Regions from separate parts of the Mycoplana ramosa genome, predicted to be linked through region 4. Evidence: predicted binding sites of a transcription regulator. Region 4 holds the regulator's gene; each other region holds the start of a gene.
What was found. The regulator LexA, encoded in region 4, represses DNA repair genes until DNA is damaged. The targets are predictions, from matches to a motif close to TGTTCNNNNTGTGTTCNG.

Region 1: a site for LexA is predicted at 1,845-1,862, ahead of JNC62_RS16155 (DNA recombination protein RmuC). Genes of this name have one in related genera too.
Region 2: a site for LexA is predicted at 2,319-2,336, ahead of uvrA (excinuclease ABC subunit UvrA). Genes of this name have one in related genera too.
Region 3: a site for LexA is predicted at 1,679-1,696, ahead of JNC62_RS15045 (ImuA family protein). Genes of this name have one in related genera too.

What each region holds. Positions count from the first base shown of each region.
Region 1 is NZ_JBHEEW010000012.1:144,557-149,308, forward strand. It holds gene JNC62_RS16150 (ribokinase) at 1-538, opposite strand, end outside; gene JNC62_RS16155 (DNA recombination protein RmuC) at 586-1,812, opposite strand; gene def (peptide deformylase) at 1,926-2,450, shown strand; gene fmt (methionyl-tRNA formyltransferase) at 2,576-3,514, shown strand; gene truA (tRNA pseudouridine(38-40) synthase TruA) at 3,514-4,257, shown strand; gene JNC62_RS16175 (hypothetical protein) at 4,263-4,752, opposite strand, start outside.
Region 2 is NZ_JBHEEW010000013.1:23,011-27,762, reverse strand. It holds gene JNC62_RS16405 (MarC family protein) at 1-147, shown strand, start outside; gene JNC62_RS16400 (ceramide glucosyltransferase) at 400-1,554, shown strand; gene JNC62_RS16395 (single-stranded DNA-binding protein) at 1,654-2,184, opposite strand; gene uvrA (excinuclease ABC subunit UvrA) at 2,481-4,752, shown strand, end outside.
Region 3 is NZ_JBHEEW010000011.1:65,184-69,935, forward strand. It holds gene JNC62_RS15035 (transketolase C-terminal domain-containing protein) at 1-926, opposite strand, end outside; gene JNC62_RS15040 (Lrp/AsnC family transcriptional regulator) at 1,054-1,521, shown strand; gene JNC62_RS15045 (ImuA family protein) at 1,715-2,641, shown strand; gene JNC62_RS15050 (Y-family DNA polymerase) at 2,592-4,112, shown strand; gene JNC62_RS15055 (error-prone DNA polymerase) at 4,109-4,752, shown strand, end outside.
Region 4 is NZ_JBHEEW010000006.1:123,344-128,095, reverse strand. It holds gene JNC62_RS09475 (ABC transporter) at 115-243, opposite strand; gene JNC62_RS09470 (L,D-transpeptidase) at 647-1,231, opposite strand; gene JNC62_RS09465 (SDR family NAD(P)-dependent oxidoreductase) at 1,436-2,194, shown strand; gene JNC62_RS09460 (YMGG-like glycine zipper-containing protein) at 2,398-2,655, shown strand; gene lexA (transcriptional repressor LexA) at 2,868-3,584, shown strand; gene JNC62_RS09450 (ComEC/Rec2 family competence protein) at 3,565-4,752, opposite strand, start outside.

The sequences.
Region 1 (4,752 bases), on a different contig from region 4:
TCACGACGATGTCGGCCTTGGCGCCGAGTCTGCGCGCGTCCGACGTCATCGGCGCGAGATTGATCACCGACGTCACGCGGCGGGCCCTGGCGGCATCGAGCGCCGCCTCGACGGCTTCCGCCGGCACTTCGAGCTGCAGCGCCAGGATATCGCCGGCCGCCATCTGCGCCACGGCCGCCTTGGCATCGGCCGCGGTGACGTCGCCATTGGCACCGGCGACGACGACGATGACGTTCTCGCCGTCGTCGGCAACCAGGATGTGGGCCGTGCCGGTCGGCTCGTCCGCGACCTTGACCAGATCGAGATCCACGCGCGACTGGGTGAGCAGCACCAGGGATTCCGCGGCAAAGGCATCCCCACCGACAGCGCCCGCCATGCGGACCGTTGCCCCGGCCCGCCGGGCCGCCAACGCCTGGTTGGCGCCCTTGCCGCCGGCCGCCGTGGTAAAGCTGTGCCCCTGCACGGTTTCGCTCGCTTTCGGCAAGCGTTCGGTGGTAGCGATGAGATCCATGTTGATGGATCCGAAAACGGTGATCATGGGCGTGCGTTCCTCCGGTATGCCTCGGCCGACACTGCCCGAGCCGGTCAGTCCTCGTCAACCACTCTCAGTTTCAACTGGCCGGTGCGGCTTTCGACCGCACGCTCCGCGCCGGCCGCAGACGGCGCCGGGGCCGGTGCCGGTCCTTGCGGTGCGGCGGCCTCGAACTCCATCTCACCGATCCGCGCGCCGCGCCGGACGAGCTTGTCAGTCGAGGTCAGGATCTGGTCGACATCCTTCTGCGCCGACGTGAAGTGCCCGTGCAGCTTGCGGACACGGTCGTCGAGACGGCCGAGATCCTCCATCAGCCGGATCACCTCGCCCTGGATCACGTGCGCCTGCTCGCGCATGCGCTGATCCTTCAGCAGCGCCTGCAGGACCTGGATCGACAGGAGCAGAAGCGACGGCGAGACGATGACGATGCGGGCGCGATGCGCGCGCTGGACGATCGGCTCGAAGCTCTCATGGATCGCGGCGAAGATCGATTCGGAGGGAACAAAGAGAAAGGCGGTATCCTGCGTCTCGCCGGCCAGCAGGTATTTTTCGGCGATGTCGCGGATGTGGACCTCCATGTCCCGGCGGAACTGCTGCGCCGCAAGCTTGGCGGCCTCCGCATTCGCCGCCGCGCCCATCGCGTTCCACGCCTCCAGCGGAAACTTCGCGTCGATGACCAGCGGCGGCTGGCCGTTCGGCATGCGGATGATGCAGTCCGGCCGCACCCCGCTGGCGAGCTGCGCCTGGAACTGGTAGGCGCCGACCGGCAGGCCGTCGGCCACGATCGCCTCCATTCGGCCCTGGCCAAAGGCGCCGCGGGTCTGCTTGTTTGCCAGGATCGCCTGCAGGCCGACGACGTCCTTCGCCAGCAACTGGATGTTCGTCTGCGCCGTGTCGATCACCGCCAGCCGCTCCTGCAGCCGGCGAAGGTTCTCGTGCGTGGCGCGGGTCTGCTCGCTGATCGACTGGCCGAGGCGCTGCGTCAGCCCGTCGAGACGCTGATTGATCGCCTGGTTCGTCTCGGCCTGGCGCGCGCCGAACACCTCGGCCAGCGCAGCGATACGGCCCTGCATCTCGTTTTGCGCGCGCAGCAGTTCGGCCAGGCGCGTTTCCGCCGCCGCTGCAGTGGCGCGCTGGCGGCTTGCGGCCCGGCGGGCGACGACGATCCAGCCGGCCGCCACGATCGCTGCGAACAGGCAGGCAAGCTGCAGCGCCGGGTCGCGGGCAAGCGCATCGAAAAGCCGAATCACCGCGGCCTGAAGGAATGGTTCCGGATTCATGCGGCAAACATAACAGCATTTGCGCGCAAGAACAGATCATAACGTGAACAAACGTGACCGTGGTGTGACGCAAGGCAATTGAAAGCCGCCCGGCAAACCGCTAAGTGAGGCGAATGACGATCAAACCGCTGATTATCCTTCCCGATCCCATCCTTCGGCAGGTCTCCGCACCGCTGGAGACGGTCAACGACGAAGCAAGGCGCCTCGCCGACGACATGCTGGAGACGATGTACGACGCGCCCGGCATCGGGCTGGCGGCGATCCAGATCGGCGTGCCGCGCCGCATGCTGGTGCTGGACGTGTCCAAGGAGGGCGAGGCCAAGACGCCGCTCGTCTTCATCAACCCCGAAATCGTCACGACCTCTGATGAACGGTCGGTGTACGAGGAGGGGTGCCTGTCGATCCCGGACTACTATGCCGAAGTCGAGCGCCCCGCGACGCTCACCGTTCGCTACCTGGACCGCGACGGCAAAGAGCGGACGATCGACGCCGACGGACTTCTCGCGACCTGCCTGCAGCACGAGATCGACCACCTGAACGGCGTGCTCTTCATCGACCATATTTCCAAGCTCAAGCGCGACATGGTGATCCGGAAGTTCACCAAGGCGGCCAAGACACGCGGCGCCAAGGCGATCTGACCCGACATCGGGCGATAAAAGCCGTTTGAAGGGACCTTCTGCTGCACGTCGCCCAAAAGCGTGCAGCGGTACTGCAGCAAGGACGTGCACGCGACGTGCCTTAGCTTAGACGGGAGCATCGCCGCATGGCGCTTCGCATCATCTTCATGGGTACGCCGGAGTTTTCGGTGCCGACGCTGACGGCCCTCGCCGACGCCGGGCATACGATCGTGGCAGCCTATTCGCAGCCGCCGCGCCCCGGCGGCAGGCGCGGACTGGAACTGCAGAAGTCGCCGGTGCATCAGGCAGCCGAGCGGCTCGGGGTCCCCGTGTTCACGCCGCTGAACTTCAAGGCCGAGGACGATCGCGCCGCCTTCCGGGCGCTGAATGCCGACGTCGCCGTCGTCGTCGCCTACGGCCTTCTGCTGCCCGAGGCGATCCTCGCCGGCACGCGGCTCGGCTGCTACAACGGCCATGCTTCGCTGCTGCCGCGCTGGCGGGGTGCCGCACCGATCCAGCGCGCAATCATGGCCGGCGACAGAGAGACCGGCATGATGGTGATGAAGATGGCCAGGGGGCTGGACGCCGGCCCGGTGGCGCTCACCCAGCGTGTCGTAATCGGCCCGGACATGACCGGCGGAGAACTGCACGATGTGCTGATGCAAGCCGGTGGCACGCTGATGGCCGAGGCAATGGCGCGTCTGGAGGTGGGCGACCTGCCGCTGACGCCGCAGGGCGACGAGGGCGTCCTCTACGCCGCCAAGATCGACAAAGGCGAGACGCGCGTCGACTTCGCCCGGCCGGCCGCCGAGGTGCACAACCATATCCGTGCGCTTTCCCCCTTGCCCGGCGCCTGGTTCGAGCTTGCGCTCGCCGGCAAGCCGGAGCGGATCAAGGTGCTTGGATCGCGGCTCGCCACGGGATCGGGACAACCAGGAACGGTGCTCGCCTCCGACGGGCTCGTCGTCGCCTGCGGCGACGGCGCCGTCTCGCTGACGCGGCTGCAGAAGGCCGGCGGCAAGCCGCTCGACGTCGCAGACTTCCTGCGCGGCACTCCTGTCGCCCCGGGCACGGTGATCGTCTGATGCCGCGCTATCGCCTGATCATCGAATATGACGGAACGCCCTATGTCGGCTGGCAGCGGCAGGAGAACGGGCCCTCCGTCCAAGGGGCGGTGGAAAAGGCGATCCTGTCGCTGACCGGCGAGACCGTCTCGATCCGCGGCGCCGGCCGGACCGATTCCGGCGTGCACGCGATGGGCCAGGTGGCTCATGCCGATCTATCGCGGTCCTGGAAGGCGCACACCCTTCGCAACGCCCTGAACGCGCATCTGGCGCAGGCGGGCGAGCGCGTGGCGATCCTCGACGCGGTCGAAGCGGCAGACGATTTCGATGCGCGCTTTTCCGCCGTGCGGCGGCACTATCTCTACCGCATCATCTCCCGCCGCGCGCCGCTGGCGCTGGAGGCCAAACGCGCCTGGTTCGTGGCAAAACCGCTCGATCACGAGGCGATGCACGCGGCAGCACAGGTGCTGGTCGGCAAGCACGACTTCACCACCTTCCGCGCCGCCCAGTGCCAGGCGAACAGCCCGGTGCGCACGATCGACCGGCTCGACGTGACGCGCGCCGGCGAGCTGATCGAGATCCGGGCCACCGCCCAGAGCTTCCTGCACAATCAGATCCGCTCCTTTGCCGGGACGCTGAAGCTCGCCGGCGAGGGCAAGTGGAGCGTCGAAGACGTCCGCGCCGCGCTGGAAGCCCGCGACCGCAAGGCTTGCGGCCCCGTCGCGCCGCCGGAGGGGCTCTATTTCATGCAGGTCGACTACTGATCCGATCAGTTCGGCAGGGTGCCGAGCGCCACTTGCAGGCCCTGTCCGACCAGCAGCGGCGGCAGCACGAAGAGCGCCGTAAGCGTGGCGGCCAGCAGCGCTTGCTTGCCGAGGCACATCCACAAGAGCCGGTATTGCAGGACGATGCTGGCGCCGAACACGACGTAGAGCAGCAATCCCGACAGCGGTGCGAAGGCCGGCACCACAAGCGCCAGTGCGAAAGGAATGGCTGTCGTATAGGCGAACGGGACTGCGATCCAGTTGCTGGCGATCACCATGGTGGCCAGCCGCTCGGCATAGCCCAGCGGCCGCGCCAGCACCGCCAGCAATGCCAGCGGCAGCAGCCAGCCGACCACGTCGATCAGCAACAGCTTCAGGATGAACTCGACACCGGCCGTCGTCCCTTCGGGCATGCGGCCGAGAAAATAGAGGCGCCAGGACGCCCAGATGACGGCGAGCGCCGGCAGGCTCCAGGCGAAGGCCCAGAAGGACCGA
Region 2 (4,752 bases), on a different contig from region 4:
TATCTCACCCTCTATATCGCCGAACGGGTCGACCGCTATCTTGGCGTGACCGGCCGGGCGATCCTGACGCGGCTTCTCGGGGTCATTCTGGCGGCGCTGGCAGTGCAGTTCGTCGTCGACGGCACCCGGGCGGCGTTCGTGATCTGACTGCGATGCGCGCCTTTCACGTGGCGTCCAAAATGGTCACCTACTGACTTCGATACCTTTGCCTTAACTCCCATAAACCAGCCATCCACAGGACCGGCACCGCGCGGAGTGGCGGATCCCCTTCGCCCTTGGGCAACCGTCTGCCAGCGTCGATCCGAGGCATCGGATGTCATCGGTCTGTCATCTCTGGGTGATGTCTATCGGATGTCTCGGTTCGCCAGAACGGCGGAGCGGCTCGTCGATGGAACCATGATGCTGAATTTTTTTACCGCCGCCGGAGCGCTCCTGGCCATCAATCTGTTGAGCCTGGCCATAGCCGGCCGGCGCATCTGGCCCCGCCTGGGCCCGCAGCCCGCGGCGCGTAGACGCCCGCCAGTCTCTGTCGTCATTCCGCTCTGCGGCCGCGAGGAATTTTCGCGGGAAACGCTGGAAAGCGCATTCCGCCTGGATTGGCCGGACTACGAAGTGATCTTCTGCGTCGCTGATGCAAGGGATGCAGTGATCCCGCTGGTCGACGATGTGCGCAGACGCCACCCTGCCATTCCCGCAACGCTTCTTGTCGGCGACGATCCGATCAGTGCCAATCCGAAGCTGAACAACTGCGTGAAAGGCTGGAACGCCGCGTCGCATGAATGGGTGGTTCTCGCCGACTCGAACGTCCTGATGCCGGCCGACTATCTTGCTCGCCTGATGGCGGCGTGGCGCCCGGACAGCGGGCTGGTATGCTCGACCCCGCTTGGTTCACGTCCGCAAGGATTCTGGGCGGAGGTCGAATGTGCGTTCCTGAACGCCCATCAGGCGCGTTGGCAATATGCCGGCGAGGCGCTTGGGTTCGGGTGTGCACAGGGCAAGAGCATGCTCTGGCGCAAAAGCATGCTGGATGCCAACGGCGGCATTCAGGCGCTGGGTTCTCAGATCGCTGAGGATGCGGCCGCCACGAAACTCGTCAGGGGCCTCGGCCTGAAGGTGCACCTGGTGTCCTCCCCGTTCGATCAACCACTCGGCAGCAGGACATTTCGCGAGGTCTGGGCACGGCAGTGCCGGTGGGCGCGCTTGCGACGCGTTACCTTTCCGCAATTCTTCTCACCGGAAATCCTGCTGGGGGTGGTACCGCCGCTTGTGCTGTCGGTGATCGCGGCGATCGGCGCAGGCCACAGCGTGGCCGCCGCCGCTGCATTTGTCGCCGGCGCGACCTACTTGCCCGAACTCGCGCTCGCCCATCGGAAGAACTGGCATCTTTCCCGATGGTCGCTCATCGCCATGGTCACGCGCGATCTGTTGTTGCCAGTGATATGGGTCCGCGGTTGGCTTGCGCGAAGCACCGACTGGCGGGGCAACCGGATGTGGATCGGTGCGCACGAATCCCAACTCGAGACAGGTGCGCCGGGACTTGCGAACCTATCGTGACTGTTCTGATGCCAACCTGACAGGCACCGGCATTCCGGCTCCGCGCGACGTCTCGCCCACCCGGGCGAGAAAATGTTTCCGCCCGGACAACGCTAGGCCTTAGAACGGAATATCGTCGTCCATGTCGCGCGAGAAATTCGACGATCCGCCGCCGCGGCTCGCGCCACCGGACGAGGACGGCTGCGAGCCGTAGTCGTCATAGCTCGGTGCGCCGCCGCCATAGTTGCCAGCGCCACCGAAGTCGGAGCCGCCGCCACGGCGGTCGCCGCCGCCCTCGCCGCGACCGTCGAGCATGGTCAGGGTCGAGTTGAAGCCCTGCAGCACCACTTCGGTCGAATAGCGGTCGTTGCCGTTCTGGTCCTGCCACTTGCGGGTCTGCAGCGCGCCCTCGATATAGAGCTTGGCGCCCTTCTTGACGTACTGCTCGACGACCTTGCACAGGCCCTCGTTGAAGACGACGACGGTGTGCCATTCCGTCTTTTCGCGGCGCTCGCCGGAGTTGCGGTCGCGCCAGGATTCCGACGTCGCGATCCGCAGGTTGGCGATCGGGCGACCGTCCTGCGTGCGGCGGATCTCCGGGTCCGCGCCGACGTTCCCGATCAGGATTACCTTGTTGACGCTGCCTGCCATCCGCTCAGTCCTTGTTGTCACGCCGGAGAGGTTTCCGGTTCCTCATGAAATTCATCCGCGCATCTTAACGGCTGGCGGCGGCGGACGCCGCCCCATGTGCCGGACAATCCACAGATTCAAATTCTAGTGTATTTCGTTCTTTTTTTGTTCTAGTAAATCATCGCAATCTTGTCAACCGAATCGCAAAGAGGCACGGTTTTGCCGCAACGCACATGGACAGGCCGGTTCCAGTCCCTAAATAGGGTGCGCGACCGACAAACCACTTCTTCCGACCTTCGACATCTGGCGCTGGACACATGAGCGAACTCAAGACCATTTCCATTCGCGGGGCGCGCGAGCACAATCTCAAGGGCATCGACCTCGACCTGCCGCGCAACAAGCTGATCGTGATGACCGGCCTCTCCGGCTCCGGCAAATCGTCGCTCGCTTTCGACACGATCTACGCGGAGGGTCAGCGCCGCTACGTCGAAAGCCTCTCGGCCTATGCGCGCCAGTTCCTGGAGATGATGCAGAAGCCGGATGTCGACCAGATCGACGGGCTGTCGCCGGCGATCTCGATCGAGCAGAAGACGACCTCGAAGAACCCGCGCTCGACGGTCGGGACTGTCACCGAGATCTACGACTACATGCGGCTGCTGTTCGCCCGCGTCGGGGTCCCCTATTCGCCTGCGACCGGCCTGCCGATCGAGAGCCAGACGGTCAGCCAGATGGTCGACCGCGTCATCGATTTCGGCGAAGGCACGCGCCTCTATATCCTCGCGCCGATCGTGCGCGGCCGGAAGGGCGAGTACAAGAAGGAACTCGCCGAACTGATGAAGAAGGGCTTTCAGCGCGTCAAGGTCGACGGCCAGTTCTACGAGATCGCCGACGTCCCTGCGCTCGACAAGAAATACAAGCACGACATCGATGTCGTGGTCGACCGCGTCGTGGTACGCCCGGATCTCGCCGCCCGCCTCGCCGACAGTCTCGAAACCTGCCTGACGCTTGCCGACGGACTGGCGATCGCCGAGTTCGCCGACAAACCGCTGCCGCCGGACGAAACGGCCGCCGGCGGGTCGGCCAACAAGTCGCTGAACGATACGCATGAGAGGGTATTGTTCTCGGAGAAGTTCGCATGCCCGGTCTCCGGCTTCACCATTCCCGAGATCGAGCCGCGGCTGTTTTCCTTCAACAATCCTTTCGGTGCCTGCCCGACCTGTGACGGCCTTGGCAGCCAGCAGAAGATCGACCCGGACCTGATCGTGCCCGAGCCGGAGCGGACCCTGCGCGACGGCGCAATCGCTCCGTGGGCCAAGTCGTCCTCGCCCTACTACAACCAGACGCTCGAGGCGCTGGGCGCGGCCTACGGTTTCAAGCTCTCCAGTCGCTGGTCGGACCTTTCGGAAGAAGGCCAGAAGGCGATCCTCTACGGCACGGATGAGAAGATCGAGTTCCACTATCAGGACGGCGCGCGCTCCTACAAGACGACCAAGAGCTTCGAAGGCATCGTCCCCAACCTCGAGCGGCGCTGGAAGGAGACGGATTCGGCCTGGGCGCGCGAGGAGATCGAGCGCTATATGTCCGCCGCCCCCTGCCCGGCCTGCAACGGCTATCGGCTGAAGCCGGAGGCGCTGGCGGTGAAGATCGACAAGCTGCACATCGGCCAGGTCACCGACATGTCGATCCGCGTGGCCCGCGACTGGTTCGACGCCCTGCCCGGCCACATGAACGCCAAGCAGAACGAGATCGCCGTCCGTATCCTCAAGGAGATCCGCGAGCGGCTGCGCTTCCTCAATGACGTCGGCCTCGAATATCTGAGCCTGTCGCGCAATTCCGGCACGCTGTCCGGCGGCGAAAGCCAGCGCATCCGCCTGGCCTCGCAGATCGGCTCGGGCCTCACCGGCGTGCTCTACGTGCTGGACGAGCCGTCGATCGGCCTGCACCAGCGCGACAATGCCCGCCTGCTCGACACGCTACGGCACCTGCGCGACATCGGCAACACGGTGATCGTCGTGGAGCACGACGAGGACGCGATCCTGACGGCCGACTACGTCGTAGACATCGGCCCTGCCGCCGGCATCCATGGCGGCGAGGTGATCGCGCAGGGAACGCCTGCCGACATCATGGCGAACCCGAAGTCGCTGACGGGAAAATATCTCTCCGGCGAGCTTTCCGTCGCGGTACCTGCCGAACGCCGCAAGCCGAAAAAGAAGAAGGAAATCAAAGTCGTCGGTGCCCGGGCAAACAACCTGAAAAATGTCACCGCCTCGATTCCGCTCGGCGTCTTCACCGCGGTCACCGGCGTCTCCGGCGGCGGCAAGTCGACCTTCCTGATCGAGACGCTCTACAAGTCGGCGGCGCGCCGCATCATGGGTGCGCGCGAGATCGCCGCCGAGCATGACCGCATCGACGGCTTCGAATACATCGACAAGGTCATCGACATCGACCAGTCGCCGATCGGCCGCACGCCGCGCTCGAACCCGGCCACCTACACCGGCGCCTTCACGCCGATCCGCGACTGGTTCGCCGGGCTGCCGGAGGCAAAGGCGCGCGGCTACCAGCCCGGCCGTTTCTCCTTCAACGTCAAGG
Region 3 (4,752 bases), on a different contig from region 4:
TGCCACTCCTCAACGCTCATCACGGCGGGAACGAGATAGTCCTTCAACCGCGGCAGTGGATCGCGGGCCCACTCGGCCCGCACCACATTCTCGCTCTTGTAGGCCTGTGTGTCCTGGAAGCTGTGACCTTCGAGGCGCGGCACGGTCAGCCGCAAAAGCGCCGGCGCGCGGTTTTCTCGGACGAAGTCCACCGCCTCCGTCGTCAGCCGCGCGGCCTCGGCCGGGTCGCAGCCGTCGCCATCGAAAATCTCGAGGTTCTGCCAACCGGCAAGGTTGGCGGCGATGTTGCCGCCCGGGGTCTGCAGGGTGGAGGGAACGGAGATGCCGTAGCCGTTGTCCTCGATGTAGAACAGCATCGGCAGGGTTTGCGTGGTGGCCATCGTCAGCGCCGACCAGAAGCCGTTCGAGGCGACCGAGCCGTCGCCGCCGAGCGCGACACCGATGGCACGGTTATAGTCCGGCTTTTTCAGCACCGTGCAGTAATATTCGATCGCCTGCGCCCAGCCGGCCGTCGGCGTGTATTGCGAGCCGACGCCGCCGCACATGGGCAGTGCCGAGGCGCCGTGACGGTTCGGGTAGTTGAACACGACGCCGATGTCGCGGCCATCCGAATAACCGCCAGCCCGGCCCATGGCCGAACCGAGCGCGTCCGCCGGATCGACGCCGAGCGCCAGGAGGAGAGGGCGGGAGCGATAGTAGCCGCATGCACCGTCATGCCGCTCCGTCAGCCGGCAGCCGAGCAGGATCTGCGCCAGGTCGTGGCCGCGGGCGGAGAACTGGTAGAGCAGCTTTTTTTCCGGCATCAGCCGCGTCTCTTCCATTTCGTCCAGGGTGCGGGAAAGCTGCATCAGATAGGCGATGCGCTTCCAGTCGATCGTCTCGTCCGGCGCGTTGCGAACGACCCGTCTCAGCGCTGCCTGTGCCATCTCGCCTTCCTCCTCCGCACTGCAATCCCATACGAAATACTAATAGGCCTTGGCCGCGCGTTCCTTTCAGAATTCGACCTGATCGGTATATCTTTGAAACAGACGTTTCACATGGGGAAGAAATCGGATGAACCATATCGAGCTTGATGCCGTCGACCGGCAGATCATCCGCGTGCTGCAGCACCAGGCCGACATCAGCCACGCCGCCCTGGCCGAGAAGGTTGGCGCCTCGAGCGCGTCGTGCTGGCGGCGGATCAAGGCGCTGGAGGCCGCCGGCGTGCTTGGAAAAACCGTGCGCCTGGTGGAGCCGGAGGCGATCGGCCGGGGGCTGAACGTCTTCTGCCAGGTGCGGATGAAGAGCCACGACCCCATTGCCCGGCGGGATTTCGAGCGGTTCGTCGAGAGCCATGACGAGGTGCTCGAATGCTACTCGATGTCGGGCGAATGGGACTATCTGCTGCGCGTGGTGGCGGCGGACGTACGCGACTACGAGCGGCTTCTGATGCACGGCATTCTCACCCATGAGGCGGTCGCGAATTCATCCTCGCATTTTGCCCTCAAGAGCGTGAAGTACACGACGGCACTGCCGGTTTAGGGTCCGTCTTGCCGAGGCTGGCGGCGCCGGATCTTTGCAGATCCTGCGCTCTTCCGTCGACTATCGTCGGACACTCCCGCGTCCGGGAGCAGGCGCGGCTTTGTGATCGCTCCAGTTCAAATTGCCGTTGACTCTTGCCCGGCGTTCTGGAATCCATAAGAACATAACAGGAACAAACAGAGGAACGAACGTCATGGCAACGCCTGCCCTGGCGCAGAGGCGGCTTTTTGCCCTGCGTGAGACGATCGCCCGCATCGAGAACGCCGATCACCCTGGCCTCGCCCGGCGCAAACGCCACTGGCAATGGGATGAGCAGGGGGCGCAGCCCGTATCCGAATCCGGCGAAACAGACGGCCTCGACGCCGTTTTCGATGGCAATCTCCCGGCCTGCGGTCTTGTCGAGATCCGCAATGCGCAGACCCGCGATATGGGGGCTGCGACCGGCTTCTCCCTGGCCCTGGCCGCGCTTCGGCAGGACCGGGGCGAGAAGGGCGAGGGCGCAACGCTCTGGATCGGCCAGGCGATGGCATTCTCCGAGGCCGGCACCCCCTACGCTCCGGGCCTGAGAAGGCACGGCCTCGATCCGACCCGCGTGCTTCTTGCCAGGCCGCGCACGATCGCGGACGCGCTCTGGATGGCGGAGACGGCACTCGGCGTCCCGGCCTTTTCGACCGTCATCCTGGAGATCCGCGGCAATCCCGCCGGCTTCGGCCTGACCGAAAGCCGCCGGCTGCAACTGCGGGCGCGGGAGAACGGCATCCTGCTCCTGCTTCTGCGCCAGGCCGGCGAGGAGGAGGCGAGCAGCGCGCTCTGCCGGCTGCGCATCGATCCGGCCCCGGCCGGCGAACGCCCATTGCCGGACGGAACGACGCTTGAAGGCAGCATCGCCAATCCCGTCTTCCTGGTCACGCCGGAGAAGAGCAAGACCGCCGACCCGGTCGGCATCCTCCTGGAGTGGAATTCCCATGACCGCCGCTTTCACCGCCTCGAGCCCCGCCCTGCCGTTTCTTCCGAAGAGCGGCGACCAGCGGATCCTCTGTCTGTGGTTTCCCTACCTGGCCGCCGATCGCGTGGCGCGGCAGCGCTGGGGTCGGTCGTGGCTTTCAAGGGCGCGTCCTGAGCATCCGCCGGTCGCCTTCGCCGGCCGCAGCGACAATGCCATGCGGCTCGCCTTCCTCGACCGCGAAGCCGAACGGATCGGCCTGCGCAAGGGGCAGGGCGTCACAGAAGCGCGGGCGATCTGTCCGGCGCTGGACATCCTGCCTGCCGATCCGGCCGCGGACCGGGCCCTGCTCGAGGCACTGGCCGACTGGTGCGACCGCTACACGCCGCTCGTGGCGCTGGAGGGCGCGGACGGCCTCTATCTCGACATCACCGGCTGCACCCATCTCCATGGCGGCGAGCGGGCGCTGCTCGATGACGTGCTGTCGCGCCTGTTTTCGCTCGGCATCGAGGCGCGCGGGGCGATCGCGTCCACCCCCGGCCTTTGCTGGGCGGCCGCCCATTTCGGCGATGGCGGCGTGATCGATGCCGATGCGGCGCAGGCTGTGCTCGCTCGCCTGCCGGTCGAAGCCCTGCGCCTGCCCGAGGACGTGCTCGGGCCGCTCGGCCGGGTCGGGCTGAAGTCGATCGGCGATCTCCTGCCGCTGCCACGCGCGCCGCTCGCCCGCCGCTTCGGCCCCCTGCCGCTCCTCCGGCTCGACCAGGCGCTGGGCCTGGAGGACGAGCCGATCTCGCCGCGCTTGGCCGTGCCGATGCTGTCGGCGGAGCGGCGGCTGTTCGATCCCGTCCAGTCCGAGGAAGACATCCTTGCGCTTGCCACCCACCTTGCCGGCAGCTTGAAGGAGGGACTCGAGCGGCGCGGCGAGGGCGGGCGCCTGTTCGCGCTGCTGCTGTTCCGGGTGGACGGCCGCGTCTTCCGCCTCCAGGCCGCCACCTCGGCGCCCCTCAGAGACCCGGAGCGGATCGCCGTGCTCTTCCGCGAGCGGCTGTCGGCCGTGCATGACGACCTTGATGCCGGCTACGGTTTCGAGATCATCCGGCTCTGCGTTCTCGCAAGCGAGACCTTCGCGGCGATGCAGCAGGATTTTGCCGCCGGCACCGGCGAGAGCCGGTCGCTTTCGGGCTTTGCCGACCGGATCGTGGCCCGCTTCGGTCCGGAGAGCCTGCTCGCCCTCACCCTGCCGGAAAGCCATGTGCCGGAGCGCGCCGCACGCCTGACGCCCGTCGCCGATCACTGGGAGAGCGAGCGGGCCGTCGGCCGGAGCGCAAAGCCGGCACCCGCGACGGCCCCCCTCGGCGATCGCCCGCTGCGCCTGTTCGCACCGCCCGAGCCGGTCGAGACCGTGGCGGGCGTGCCGGAGGATGCGCCGAAGACCTTCCGCTGGCGCCGCAGCTTTCATCGGATCACCAGCACGGAAGGGCCGGAGAGGATTGCCGGCGAATGGTGGATCGACGGCGAGGACCAGCCGGCCCGCGACTATTTCCGCGTCGAGGACGAGGCCGGCCGCCGCTACTGGCTTTTTCGCGAAGGAGCGTATGGTGCGCAGCCGCAGCTCCCGCGCTGGTTCATCCACGGGGTCTTTGCATGAGCGGCCCGCCTGCCTTCTTCGAACTCGGTGCCCGGACCAGTTTTTCCTTCCTCGAGGGTGCCGCCCCTGCCGAGGCCATGGTGGAGGCGGCCAGCCGGATCGGCCTTTCCGGCCTCGGCATCGCCGACCGCAACACGGTTGCCGGGGTGGTGCGGGCGCACTCCAAGGCACGGGTCGAAGGTCTGCCCTTCTGTCCCGGTGCCCGCCTCGTCTTTGCCGACGAGACGCCCGACGTCCTCGCCTATCCGCAAAACCGGCGGGGCTGGGCCCGCCTCTGCCGTCTGTTGAGCTTGGGCAACCTGCGCGCGACCAAGGGCGAGTGCCTCCTTTACCTGCCCGACCTTCTGGAATGGCAGGCGGACCTCCAGCTCATCGTCATGCCGGCTGCCGGCCGGCCCCAGCCGGAGCGCCTGCGGCCCCTGCTTGCGCGCCTGCGCGAGAGCGCCGGCGACCGGCTCTATCTGGCGCTGGTCCCGCGCCGCGACGGCTTCGACCGGCATGACCTTGCCGCGCTGGCGCAGCTCGCCCGCGAGAACCGCATCCGGCCGATTGCCACCAACGATGTGCTTTACGATGTCGCGGAGCGCCGGCCGCTCGCCGATGTCGTCGCGGCCATCCGCCTGAGGACGCCGATCGCAGA
Region 4 (4,752 bases):
TTTGGCTGGAAAGCACCCTCGCCTGCTATCGGCAACAGCCGCTGGATTCACTGCTGGAGAGAGCGCGCAGAAAGGGGAAGTGCCACCAGGCACTTCCCCTTTTTAAGCTGGTTGTCACTTATATACGGGTGCCGGCTGCTCGACTGGTGGCGGGGCTTTGCCCTTGCCTTTGCCGACTGTGCCGCAGGCACTCAGACTGACTACGGAAAGTACTGCTACTGTCACGATCAGAAGTCTGCTCATCAACATGTCCTTTCCTTGGAACGGAATAGGTTTTCGAAGGCAACGCTACTACTAATAACCGCAAAAGCAACAAAGGCATAGTGCGGAAGCGACACAAAGTTAATCACTGCAAAGAGCTGGCAAGATCAGATTTATCAACGAATTGTTTCAAGCCGTGATCGTCGATTATCCTGCGCGCGCTTGCAGGGTACGATGCCGCTTCCAGCGACGGCTCTTGGCGAAAGGACCGTCGCTTCCGGTTGTTCAGTAGACCGTGTCCTCAATGAACAAGGGCCTCGTATGTGCATGCTTGACGGCGGCCATTCGAAATAACCGCCGCGCAAAACTGGCGGAAGGTTTGATTTTTATAGCCGCAAAGGCAGGAAACACATGGACCTTTGGCCAAATCCTCCCGGATGTATTGTCAAATGACCTTCACGCGCGTTCCCACGGGTGCGCGGCTGTAGAGATCGATGATGTCCTCGTTCGTCAAGCGCACGCATCCATTTGAGACCGCATGCCCGATCGACCACGGTTCATTCGTCCCATGCAGCCGGTACATGGTGTCCTGATTGCCCTGGTAGAGATAGAGCGCGGCCGCCCCAAGCGGGTTATGCGGACCGCCCTCCACGCCGCCCGCATACTGCGCCAGCCGCGGTTTACGCCGAATCATGTCGTCCGTCGGCCTCCACGAGGGCCATTCCGCCTTGCGGCCGACGGTCGCCTCTCCCCTGAATGTCAGCCCCTCCTCGCCCACGGCGACCCCATAACGTATCGCCTGCCCACCGCCCTCGACGAGGTAGAGATAACGTTCCGAGGTGTTGACGACGATCGTTCCGGGCGGCTCGTTGCCCTCATACGCGACCTGACGACGGCGGTATTGGGAGGCAACGCGATAGGTCGACATGGAGGGGTATCCCGTCGATCCGAAGGTCGAACTGCATCCAGAGGCCAGCAGGCCCAGCCCCAGGAACACCAATCCCCGACGCGTCATGAAGTTCCTGTCCATTTGCACCTGCTAGCGATCAGACGAACCCCTGCTTTTTTATGGATACCATTGCGGCGCGCTTCGGCCAAGTCTCTCCCTTTGATTGAAGCCAGGGAGAAAAAGAGTGCCGGCCAACCATGCCGGTTCTGCTTCCGATGAATCCCCTTGCGTCGAAGGGCGGCCTCTGCTCGACTGGCCATGGCAGTCAAACAGGGATGGGACGCGATGGCGTTTGCCTTAGATGGAAAAGTCGCGATCGTGACGGGTGCTGGCTCGGGAATCGGTGCCGCCATATCGCGGCGCCTGGCCGCCGGCGGCGCCGAGGTTGTCCTCGCCGACGTCGACCATGACGCCGCGCAGGGCGTTGCCGCCGAGATCCGTCGGGCGCATGGAGACAAGGCCCATGCGGTCGCGGTGGACGTCACCGACGCCGAAGCGGTCGGGATGCTGGTCGAAACCACGGTGGAAAGATGCGGCGGCTTGCATCTGGCGGTGAACAATGCCGGTATTCACGGACCGCGGCTTCCCAGTGGGGATTATCCCATCGACGATTGGCAGAAGGTGATGGACGTCAATCTGAACGGGGTCTTCTACGGCATGAAGCATCAGATTTCCGCCATGATGGCGTCGGGCGGTGGCGCGATCGTCAACGTTTCCTCCGTGCTCGGTTGCGTCGGTCTGCCCTTTACTGTGGCCTATACGGCGGCAAAGCACGGTGTCACGGGACTGACCAAGGTCGCGGCGATCGAATATGCCAAGTTCGGGATCCGCATCAACGCCGTCGGTCCCGGCTGGATCGATACCCCGCTCCTGGCGGAGCATCCGCAACTGGCGAGCAGCCGTCGGATGGAGTCGCTGCAGCCGATGGGGCGACGGGGACGACCGGAAGAAGTCGCAGCACTCGTCTGTTTCCTGCTCTCGGACGAGGCGAGCTTCATCACGGGCAGCTACCATCTCGTGGATGGTGCCTATAGCGCGCACTAGCGTGTCACCCGATCTGACCGATCCCCGACCGCCTTGAAGGCGCTACCGGCATGATCGTATCTGTCCGATCGCAACATTCGCCCGAACGCGCATGCGCCACGACCGGTTGTACCTGGACGAAAAACCGGATTACACTTGACGGCTGGTTGGGGTGGACAAGATATCGACAGGCAAGAAAATCAACGAGACAGGAAGGAATGGAGATGACCAAGATTTCCCTAATACTCGTTCTGGCCGGGCTCGCAGCGGTCGGCTGCACGCCAACCGAGAGGGGGGCCGGCATCGGCGCAGCCACCGGTGCAGTGATCGGCGGCGCCATCACCAATGACGTTCGGGGCGCAGCCGTCGGGGCCGCGATCGGCGGCGTTTCCGGCGCCGTCATCGGCAACGTGGCCGGACAGCCCGGTCGGTGTTACTACCGCGATCGCTACGGGCGTCGCTACATCGCCGCCTGCCCCTAATCGGCGCGCAAACCGTGTCGCAGTTGAACCGGGAAGAAGGCCCCTCGTCCCCGATAGGGCCTTTTTCCCGACCATGGAAGCTGCCGCCGGCCTCGCGGCCGACAGTCTCACACGAGCCGCTGTACCTTTGATTGAAATTTGCCCCTTGCGGAACACATGTGGAACAGATAGTGTCCGTTCTGGATTTGTTTCACGATTCTGGGTGACGAGCCATGCTGACCCGCAAACAACAGGAACTGCTGCTGTTCATCCACGAGCGGATGAAGGAGACCGGCATTCCGCCGTCATTCGATGAGATGAAGGATGCCCTCGACCTCGCCTCGAAATCGGGCATTCACCGGCTGATTACCGCGCTCGAGGAGCGCGGCTTCATCCGTCGGTTGCCCAATCGGGCACGCGCACTCGAGGTGATCAAGCTGCCCGAAGCCTATTCGCCCAGCCTGAAGGCGCGGCGCGGTTTTTCGCCATCGGTGATCGAAGGAAGCCTTGGCAAGCCAATGCCAGCGCCCTCCCCGGCCAGGCCGGCCGCCGCCGTGGCGGATGGGTCGGTTTCGGTTCCGGTCATGGGGCGCATCGCCGCCGGCGTGCCGATCTCGGCAATCCAGAACAACACCCATGACATCTCCGTTCCAATGGAGATGCTCGGTGCTGGTGAGCACTATGCGCTGGAAGTCAAGGGCGACTCGATGATCGAGGCCGGGATCCTGGATGGAGATACCGTCATCATCCGCAACACGAACTCCGCCAACCCGGGAGAGATCGTCGTGGCCCTCGTCGACGACGAGGAGGCGACACTGAAGCGCTTCCGCCGCAAGGGCGCCTCCATTGCTTTGGAAGCCGCCAATCCCGCCTACGAGACCCGCATCTTCGGCCCCGACCGAGTGAAAATTCAGGGCAAGCTCGTCGGCCTCATTCGCCGTTATCACTGACTGCATTTTCTGAATCGAAGAAGGTGTTCGTCCGCCAGTCGTACAGGCGGTGTCGGCTCCAGGGGCGGTGATGCGTCGTGACGGCGTTGCGAACGCTGTAGCGTAATCGGCCGGTCCAATCGGCAGGCCGATCGGCAGGCCGCGGTGTTATCTCGAGGGCCCCGGTGCGACGCAGGCTGCGTGCCGAAACGAGTTTCGCGCCGGAACGGCAGGTTTCCATCCGAATGTAGCGTGATATGACCACGAGATCGGCACGGTCGCAGGCGGCCCCGAGAAGGGCCGGATCCTCGAGCACGAGGACACGCCAACCGGACGGCGCGGTGCCGGCACACCACTCCTTGCGGCGGCAAACGAACCGCTTGTCGTTGGCGGCTACGGCGAACGCAGAATCCATGTCGTCCCGTGCCCGCGCGATCGCAACAGGATCAGGCGCCACCTCCCTATCCATGCCTCGGCGCTGCCGTCCTTGCGGACGGACTTTCGGCACTGCCAGGCCAACCAGGCCCTCCGAGCGATGGGTGCCCGCGCCACTTCCAGTCGCCGTCCGCCATTGCGCGGCATCGCCATCGGTGAGGAACATTGGCGATCGATGGGTACCAAGGCGAAGGGCACGACGCCATTGATCGTAGATGAAATCGGGCGGCCGCGACCGGTTCGTGGCGGCTTCTCCGGGCATGACGAGCGCCACGAGCCGGCCGTCCTTCGACACGAGAACCTCGGGCGGCACATCCGAGGGGCGGACGGCGACGACAGCCACGCCGAAGACGAGTGGTAAGAGACCGATGGTTGCGAAACGGGTGCGAAACAGGCAGACCAGCCCGCCTCCAGCCGCGACAAGCGTGAAAGCCAGCGGCGGCAATCGGCCGGTGACCACCTCTCCGCCCCAGCCGGCAACCCAATTGGCCATCGCGATGATCCAGTCGACGCCCCGTCCCATGATCGCGAGCGGGATGCCGTCCAGTCCGAACGGCATGAGCAGCATGGCGATGACGGCCATCGGCATGACGAGGAACGATATGATCGGCATCGCAAGAAGGTTTCCGGCGAGGCCATAGGCCGGGATTCGATGGAAGTGCCCGATGGAATAGACGAGCGTCGCGACCCCGCCGATCAGAGACGACAGCAGAATTCCACCGACAAGCGCGGATGCAACCGACAGGACCCGTGA